DNA from 2 places in the Anaerosinus gibii genome. Region 1 is predicted to be linked to the other one. Evidence: a T-box and tRNA genes for the amino acid it is inferred to sense, from the RefSeq annotation. Region 1 holds a T-box; the other holds one or more tRNA genes.
The links. A T-box is a leader RNA that pairs with one kind of tRNA and senses whether it is charged. The one in region 1 lies ahead of pheS (phenylalanine--tRNA ligase subunit alpha), so its partner is inferred to be a tRNA-Phe.
Positions count from the first base shown of each region.

Region 1 (4,799 bases):
TGATGGATGGAACATTATTTTCCATTATTATTTTAATGTTTATTGGTGCATCACCAGGCTCGACAGGAAGTGGAATAAAGACAACGACGTTTGCAGTGATTGTATCAGCTGTTTGGGCGCAAATTCGTGGAAAAACGGAAGCTGAATTATTTTATCGGCGTATACCAACAATAACTGTCTATAAATCTTTTACGATTTTTATTATAGCTGCTATTTTAATTGTATTTGTTACATTGATGCTTAGTATTAGTGAATCTTTTCCATTTATTAATATTTTATTTGAAGTTGTATCTGCATTTTCAACAACGGGATTATCTACAGGGATTACATCCGAATTAACATGGCATGGTAAACTATGGATTATTTTTACAATGTTTATTGGAAGGATTGGTCCAATGACAGTAGCATTTGCGTTGGCTTTAAAATATAAGAAGAGTAAAATACAATATCCTGAAGGAAAAATTACAATTGGATAGGAGTGAATGATAAATGAAAATTAAGAATAATCGAAATAATCGACAATTTGCTATTATTGGTTTAGGACGGTTTGGAAGTAACATGGCAAAGGCATTACATAAAATGGGATATGAGGTTTTGGCTATTGATAAGAACCCACAAAAAGTGCAAGATTTTAGTGATGAAGTAACTCATGTTATCCAAGCCGATTCTACAGATGAAGCTGCTTTAAGAGCGATTGGAATACTTAATTTTGATGTAGTTGTAGTGGCTATTGGTGAAGATGTTCAATCAAATATCATGACAACTTTGCAGCTCAAAGAAATTGGCGCATCCTATATTGTAGCTACTGCTCGTAATAGCTTACATGGGAAATTGCTTGAAAAAATTGGAGCGGATAGGGTTGTTGCTCCCGAACGAGATATGGCACGGCGTGTAGCGTATAACTTAGCATCAACAAGTGTGATGGATTATATTGAGCTTTCACCAAAGTTTAGTATTGTGGAGATTACAGCACCGAAAGCTTTTCAGAATCAAACATTAGCAGAGTCTAATATTCGTGCAAAGTATGGAATAAATGTTGTAGCAATTAAACGGGGTGATGATTTGATTATTTCACCTTTGCCTAATGAAGTGATTATCAATAATGATATAGTTGTTGTTGTCGGTAGCAATGAAAGCATTAACGGCTTGGAGGAACTAGAGTGAGCGAAGTAATTACCAGTTTGCAAAATGCACATATTAAATTAGCTGCTAGTTTAAAACAGAAAAAGTATAGAGACATGCATCAAGTTTTTATTGCGGAAGGGACTAGATTAGTTGAAGAGGTACTGAAATCTGATTGGGAAATTAAATTTGCCATTTACTTAGACTCTGTGAAAAACGAGAGAATTTTGCACTTGGTAGATGAATTGAAAACGAGAAATTGTGCCCTATATCGGGTGAATCAAAGTATTTATGATAAAGTTTGTGAAACAAAAGGCTCACAGGGGATTTTATTGGTGGTAAAGAAGCACCAGTATAATTTATCAGATATATTAAAAAGAGCTGAAAACCCGGTTGTCGTAATTATGGATAGCGTGCAAGACCCTGGAAATGTTGGGACTATTATTCGTACTGCGGATGCTGCAGGATGTAGCGGAGTAATTTTAACGAAGGGGTCTGCTGATATTTTTAATGGAAAAACAGTGCGGTCGGCAATGGGGGCACTGTTTCATGTACCTATTATTGAAGATGTAGAGACAGAGGATCTATTGCAGTTTGTGAAAAAGAATTCTATTAGAACTTATGCAGCTGCACTTGATAAAACTGCTAAAACTTATTTTTCATGTGATTTTGCTAAACCAACGGCAATGATTTTTGGTAATGAAGGAAATGGCGTAAGTGATACATTGTTAATAGGTGCAAGTGAAAAAGTATTTATCCCAATGCAAGGCGATGCTGAATCGTTAAATGTAGCAACTTCGGCTGCAATTATTATTTATGAAAGTTTAAGGCAAAGAATTTCTAGGAATTGTTGAGATTTTTTGTTGAATGTGTTATAATCCGAAAGATAATATGGTTTTAGACGATGAAGGAGAAAGTAAGCTGATTTTGATTTTTCAGGGAGATTATTGCCGTGACTGGAAGCATAATCATATCAATTCGTTGAAAGTTCGCTCTGGAGTTTTTCTGGTGAAATAAACATGTGTTGTTTAAGTAGTTGGAACGTTTGCCGCGTTAAGGTTTTGAGTATCAATTAGGGTGGTACCGCGAAAGTAAACTTTCGCCCCTTTACAGGGGTGGGAGTTTTTTATTTTATAAGCATAAACAAGGCTGTTTCAGTAGGAGTTTTAACTCCCACTGAAATCAGACAAGTAATCCAGGGGGTTACGAGGTCTTTACTTCCGCTTAAAGGAGCGGGAGTATTATAAGCAAAGAACCAAAATCTTTGATTTTGTGTGAATCGCTTATTTCGATAGATGACCCCGTTAGCCATCGGATAAAATATTCAGGAGGTTTTTATGGAACAGCAGTTGAAAAGTTTAAAAGCAGAAGCTATACAAGCATTTTCTGCAGCGGAAAATCTTAATGCTCTAAATGAATTAAGAGTAGAGTACCTTGGGAAAAAAGGAAGTTTAACGACGATCTTACGTGGATTGGGTGCATTAAGCCCTGAAGATCGTCCCAAAGTAGGGCAAATGGTCAATGAAGTTCGTGCTGAGCTAGAAAGTATGTTAAACAATAAAAACAATGAATTAAAAGCGATAGAATTAGCAGCGCGTTTAAAAGCAGAAAAAATTGATGTTACTTTACCGGGGAGAATAAATCAAGTGGGTCATTTACATCCACTTACGTTAACGTTAAATCGTATCAAAAGCATTTTTATGCAAATGGGATTTAGTGTTGCTGAAGGACCAGAAGTAGAACAAGATCATTTTAACTTTGAAGCGTTGAATTTACCGAAAGATCATCCTGCACGTGATATGCAAGATTCGTTTTATATTACAGAGGAAATTTTACTTAGAACCCATACTTCACCTGTTCAAGCGCGAACAATGCAAGCGAATGAACCGAATAGTCCTATTCGTATTATTGCTCCAGGAAAAGTATATCGTCGCGATTATGATGCAACACATTCACCTATGTTTACCCAGGTGGAAGGTTTAGTTGTTGACAAAAATATTAGTTTCTCTGATTTAAAAGGAATGTTAGAAACTTTTATTCATCAGATTTTCAATGAAAATGTCGGTGTTAGATTTAGACCAAGCTTTTTTCCGTTTACGGAACCAAGTGCAGAAGTTGATATTTCTTGCGTAATGTGTCAGGGGAAGGGCTGTCGTGTATGTAAGGGGACAGGATGGTTAGAAATATTAGGGTCTGGAATGGTGCATCCCCGTGTTTTAGAAATGAGTGGATATGATCCTAATGAAGTAAGTGGTTTTGCATTTGGAATGGGTGTTGAACGAATTGCAATGCTTTTATATGGTATTGATGATTTGAGATTATTCTATGATAATGATTTGAGATTTTTACGTCAGTTTTAATTTTTGAGGTAGAGAAAGGGGTTCGCGTATGCAAGTTTCAATAAAGTGGTTAAAAGATTATATAGATTTTAAAGAAACTCCAGAGCAAATTGCTGATAAATTGACAATGGCTGGTGTACCTGTAGAGAATATTAAAGATATGGGTGCTGGATTAGAAAAGGTTATTACAGGTAAAATTGTACAAATTGAAAAACATCCTAATGCGGATAAGTTATCGATTTGTACTTTAGATGTTGGTCAGGCAGAAACGATTATTATTGTAACAGGAGCGACTAATGTTCGTGAAGGACAAATTGTACCAGTTGCAATGATAGGCGCTAAATTACCAAATGGATTGAAAATTTCTAAGGGTAAACTACGTGGGGTTGCATCTTTTGGGATGCTTTGCTCGGCAGCAGAGTTAAATTTGGATTTAGATTCTTTATCTGATGACGCTAAATCTGGAATTTATATTTTACCAAAAGATACATCGGTTGGCATTCAAGTAAAGGATGTTTTGGGATTAAATGATGTTATTTTAGAGTTTGAGCTTACAGCCAATCGTGCAGATTGCTTTAGTGTTCTTGGAATAGTAAGAGAAATTGCAGTGTTAACTGGAAATTCTGTAAAAAAACCAATGTTGCGATTACAAGAAGATGGAGATAAAAAAGCAAATGAATTAATTTCTGTAAAAATTGAAGCAAATAATCTTTGTTCAAGATTTTCAGCGAGGGTATTACAAAATGTAAAAGTTGGGAAATCTCCAGCTTGGATAAAAGAAAGAATTGAAGCTGCAGGAGTACGTTCGATCAATAATGTTGTTGATGTTACAAACTTTGTAATGCTTGAATTTGGGCAACCGATGCATGCATATGATTATGATATGTTAGCTGGACATGTTCTAATTGCTCGTCAGGCAAATCAAGGAGAAAAATTGACAACGTTAGATAATGTGAAACGTGAATTAAATCCATCTATGCTAGTTATTGCTGATAGTGTACAGCCAGCAGGTCTAGGCGGTGTTATGGGTGGACTTGCTTCTGAAGTAACGGAGTCAACTAAAACTGTAGTTTTAGAGGCAGCCGTATTTAATGGGGCAAATATTCGCAGAACTGCACGTGCTTGCGGACTTCATTCTGAAGCTTCCGGAAGATTTGAACGCGGTGTTGATGTAATCAATACAGTAAAGGCATTAGATAGAGCTGCTCAATTATTAGAAGAAATGGGAGCTTGTACTGTTTGTCCGGAAATTGTGGATGCATATCCAGGTTTTGAATTACCAAGTCAAGTAAAGTTTACCTCAACGCAGGTGAATAAACATTTAGGAACAACTATCTC
Region 1 is NZ_CP120678.1:1,149,579-1,154,377, forward strand. It holds gene P3F81_RS05480 (TrkH family potassium uptake protein) at 1-476, shown strand, start outside; gene P3F81_RS05485 (potassium channel family protein) at 490-1,164, shown strand; gene P3F81_RS05490 (TrmH family RNA methyltransferase) at 1,161-1,976, shown strand; T-box leader at 2,018-2,232, shown strand; gene pheS (phenylalanine--tRNA ligase subunit alpha) at 2,460-3,482, shown strand; gene pheT (phenylalanine--tRNA ligase subunit beta) at 3,511-4,799, shown strand, end outside.

Region 2 (4,799 bases), 1.2 Mb from region 1:
TATAATGATCGCTATAAGAAAATTGAAGGTAAACATAATGGTCAACGAAAAAGTGCTAATGGAATAAAGAATTTACTCTTACATGAAGATAAAGTCGATGAATTTATCAAAAACTATCACGCAGAACCTTTTTCAAAAGAAAATTTTATTGAATATTTTCAAATTATACTAAACTCATATTTCCCTATAAGGTGCAAATAAGGTGCAGACACATAAAAATAGCCCTCACGACAACTGCCGTGAGGGCTTATATTCTCTATGGAGCGGGCGAAGGGAATCGAACCCTCGTATTCAGCTTGGGAAGCTGATGTTCTACCATTGAACTACGCCCGCCTATTTAACACTTATTAAGTTTACCACTTTTCTTTAGAAAATTCAATTAAATCTTATTGTTTTTGCAATATTTAAGATGTTACCAAGCTTGTTTAAATATTTCTTAGCTTCACGCCGTTTTTACAACTGTATTAGCTGATTTTGCAGCTATATGTTTTCCTTTATATTTTAATATCAATGCAATAAAGGCATTTACGAAAAAACAAACAACGAAAAAATATAAAATTGTGCTATAGCCATTTGTCGTTTCACGAAACAAAGAAACTAATGATGGACCGACTACCCCTGCAATTCCCCATGCAGTAAGAATGCGCCCATGAATTGCACTCAGCTGCTTAGTTCCAAAAATATCACTAAGATATGCTGGCATGCAGGAAAAACCTCCTCCATAGCAGCTGATAATCAAGAGAATCAAACCTTGAAAAACAAGTGCATCTGTAGTTAGAGCCAGCCTCCAAAAGGCTATCATTTGAATAAAAAAGAATAAAACATAGGTGAACCCTCTTCCAATATAATCAGAAACAGTAGACCAAACAATACGCCCAAGTCCATTCACTAATCCAATCACACCAACAATAGCAGCAGCCTCAGCGGCCGACATTTGTACAACCTCTTGCGCCATTGGAGATGCTACCGCTAAAAGGCCAATACCACAAGTAATATTCACAAAAAAAATCCACCAAAGTGCGCTAAATTGCCATGTTTTTAATGCTTCATTTGCCATAAATCCATGGACATTGCAATGAATTTTATTTTTTATTACGATCTCATTCTCAACAGGCGGTTTTAAATATAATGCTGAAGCGCCCATAACTAGCATATAAACAAAGCCTAAAATTAAAAAATTATAAACCAAGCCATACGTTGCCGTTAAATGCTGCATGACTGGCCCTGCAATTAAGCTGGCAAATCCAAATCCCATAATTGCAAGCCCGGTGGCAAATCCACGGTTATTCGGAAAATATTTTACAAGTGTCGATACTGGTGTGATATATCCCACACCCAAACCTATCCCGCCAATTACACCATAGAATAAATACAAAAGCATCAATGATTGTTGATAAAAGGCAAAGGCAGTACCAAACATCCCTAATCCAAAAAAGCACATTGAAACAAGACCACTTTTTTTCGGTCCATATTTTTCTACGAAATCACCTAAAAATCCAGCCGAAAGCCCCAAAAATAAAATAGCTAAAGAAAATGCCCATGTCGTTTCTTTTAAAGAAAATCCCATCTCCTGCATAATCGGACGCGTAAGAACGCTCCATGCATAAACACTTCCAATGCAGATGTGGATACCAATAGCGGCTAAAGCAATTAACCAACGATTTCTCATAAAATCAACCATCCTTCCTTTAATTAACACTAAAGATTTTAGAGAAATCTACCCAAACGACAAAAAACCGCCTGAGCATCATTCTCTTTGCCCAGACGGTCGGCTTTCATTGCTATGCAGTTCACGTGGTCACTTCCACTATATCCGTCAGTTCTGCACGGCATATTCATTTATATAGGAATTATAACAAGCATAAATTATACTGTCAATAAAAATAAATTTAATTAAAACTATATAATAAACCAACTGAAAATGCACAAACTAAAATTAATAAACTTTTAAGCTGTTACTAGTAGTTTTAACAAAACAATATTTTGTATACAGCAGTATTTCATTAAAAATATTTTGTATACATTTTGTAATCCCATTTACTAATTTTAAAAGGAATATATAATATAACTATAGTATATACGAAAGGTTGTGTCCTCTATGAAACAAGAAAAAGTTTCCTCTTGCCAGTATTGTTTTGAAGGTAAATGTTATGCCAATGCAGCTGTATCCCCCGAAGAATACGATTGCTATCAACCACAATGTCGCGATTGTAAATCTCAAACAAAAAAAGAAGCTTAATTTCCGATAAGCTTTATACGTAAAATATTAAAGAACGCAATTTTTATTGCGTTCTTTTTATTTCAACGTTTCTTTTTATATTCAAGTAAAAATAAATCTTCAATCTTATCTGTCATCAAGGCATGACAATCTGCAAGCGCTTGTTCATAAACGAACTCACCTATTTCTTCTAACATAAAATCAAGGTAAAATTGTGCTTTAAAATCACTTAATCTCGTCCCTGTTTCTTCTAAAAAAAATTCTCTAATCCTTTCCAAAGCTTCCTTATTTCTCTGTTTATCTAATTTAAAATCGGCCATATTATCAATCCTTTTATTTAGATAGCCCTATTGGATAAAAAAATAAACTCTATTCTAAATCGAATAGAGTATATAAGCTTATGGTGGGCGATAACAGGATCGAACTGCTGACATCCTGCTTGTAAGGCAGGCGCTCTCCCAGCTGAGCTAATCGCCCATGGAAAAATGGTGACCCGTACGAGATTCGAACTCGTGAAGCCGCCGTGAAAGGGCGGTGTCTTAACCGCTTGACCAACGGGCCACAATGGTGATCCACCCGCGACTCGAACGCGGGACACCCTGATTAAAAGTCAGGTGCTCTACCGACTGAGCTAGTGGATCAAAAAATTTAAATGGTGGCTCCGAGTGGAATCGAACCACTGACACGAGGATTTTCAGTCCTCTGCTCTACCGACTGAGCTACAGAGCCAAAATGGCGACCCGAAGGGGACTTGAACCCCTGACCTCCGCCGTGACAGGGCGGCATTCTAACCAACTAAACTACCGGGCCAAAAAACAAAAAGGTGAGTGGTGGGCGATAACAGGATCGAACTGCTGACATCCTGCTTGTAAGGCAGGCGCTCTCCCAGCTGAGCTAATCGCCCATATGAAATTGGTGACCCGTACGAGATTCGAACTCGTGAAGCCGCCGTGAAAGGGCGGTGTCTTAACCGCTTGACCAACGGGCCACAATGGTGATCCACCCGCGACTCGAACGCGGGACACCCTGATTAAAAGTCAGGTGCTCTACCGACTGAGCTAGTGGATCGTATTACTCACAAGACAATATTATAATGCAGATAAATATGCTTGTCAACATTTTTTTTGAAAATAAGGAATGGATAAGATTACCTTCCCATTCCCTATTTCATACACATTTAGATCTATCTGAACTAAACTTAAAACACTTCTTTTAATACAATTGTTTGCTCGCGACCTGGACCAACAGAAACAATACCAATCTTAATTCCTGTTACCTCTGCCATGCGTTCAATATATTTACGAGCTTTTTCAGGTAATTCATCATAGGATTGAGTGCCAGAAATATCTGTCATCCAACCTTCAAATGTTTCATATATAGGCTCAACTTCCCCTAATACTTTTAAGCTTGCAGGCATTTCATCTAGAATTTCGCCTTTATATTTATATCCTACACACATTTTGATTTTATCAAATGTATCTAAGATATCTAAACGCGTGATTGCCATATAGTCAATGCCACTTAATTGACCTGCGTAGCGAACTACACATGCATCAAACCATCCACAACGACGGGAACGCCCCGTAACTGTGCCAAATTCACGACCACATTCACGAATTTTTTCACCATATTCATTTAATTGTTCAGTTGGGAATGGGCCTTCACCAACACGCGTCGTGTAAGCTTTTACTACACCGACCACTGTATTAATTTTATTAGGACCAATGCCTGCCCCTACAGATACACCACCTGAAATCGGATGCGAAGATGTAACATAAGGGTAAGTACCATGGTCAAGATCAAGCATAGTTGCTTGCGCGCCCTCAAATAGTACTTTTTTGCCCGCATTTAATTCTTTATTTAGTAAAGAAGACGTATCGACTACATGTTTACGTAAACGATCTGCATAGCCAAGATACTCTTTTTTCACTGTTTCAAAGTCAAAACCTTCATGGTTATAAACAGCTTTTAATAATTTATTTTTAATCGCAAGATTTGTTTTTAGTTTTGCACTGAATTCTTCTTCATCCATTAAATCAACAATACGAATTCCTATGCGATCATCTTTATCGATATAACACGGACCAATCCCGCGTTTTGTCGTACCAATCTTTTTATCGCCACGAGCTTCCTCGAATAGCTCATCAATCGCTTTATGATATGGCATAATGACATGGGCACGGTTTGAAATTCGGATATCATCAATGGATACACCTTTTGCTACCATTCCGTCCATTTCTTCAAGCAATACCCCAGGATCAATAACTACGCCATTGGCGATTACGCATTTTTTCCCTTTATATAGAATACCCGATGGCAATAAACGTAATTTAAATTCTTTTCCTTTTACAACAACAGTATGACCTGCATTGCTGCCACCTTGATAACGAACGACAACATCAGCTTTTTCAGCTAAATAGTCAACGATTTTACCTTTACCTTCATCGCCCCATTGGGTTCCCATTACGACAACTGATGACATAATATACACCTCTTTATTAAGCCCACAAAAGCAGCTTTTATTATAGACCGAAACGAGCCATGATAGTATCTACATAGCGTAAGTAGTAAGAATACTCAA
Region 2 is NZ_CP120678.1:2,592,325-2,597,123, forward strand. It holds gene P3F81_RS12410 (hypothetical protein) at 1-201, shown strand, start outside; tRNA gene P3F81_RS12415 (tRNA-Gly) at 260-333, opposite strand; gene P3F81_RS12420 (L-lactate MFS transporter) at 443-1,669, opposite strand; ZMP/ZTP riboswitch at 1,752-1,834, opposite strand; gene P3F81_RS12425 (hypothetical protein) at 2,099-2,239, shown strand; gene P3F81_RS12430 (DUF2164 family protein) at 2,302-2,538, opposite strand; tRNA gene P3F81_RS12435 (tRNA-Val) at 2,620-2,695, opposite strand; tRNA gene P3F81_RS12440 (tRNA-Glu) at 2,705-2,779, opposite strand; tRNA gene P3F81_RS12445 (tRNA-Lys) at 2,784-2,859, opposite strand; tRNA gene P3F81_RS12450 (tRNA-Phe) at 2,872-2,947, opposite strand; tRNA gene P3F81_RS12455 (tRNA-Asp) at 2,952-3,028, opposite strand; tRNA gene P3F81_RS12460 (tRNA-Val) at 3,047-3,122, opposite strand; tRNA gene P3F81_RS12465 (tRNA-Glu) at 3,132-3,206, opposite strand; tRNA gene P3F81_RS12470 (tRNA-Lys) at 3,211-3,286, opposite strand; gene P3F81_RS12475 (adenylosuccinate synthase) at 3,417-4,700, opposite strand; gene purB (adenylosuccinate lyase) at 4,741-4,799, opposite strand, start outside.
Region 2: it encodes a tRNA-Phe, which carries the amino acid that the T-box ahead of pheS (phenylalanine--tRNA ligase subunit alpha) is inferred to sense. The anticodon was not compared.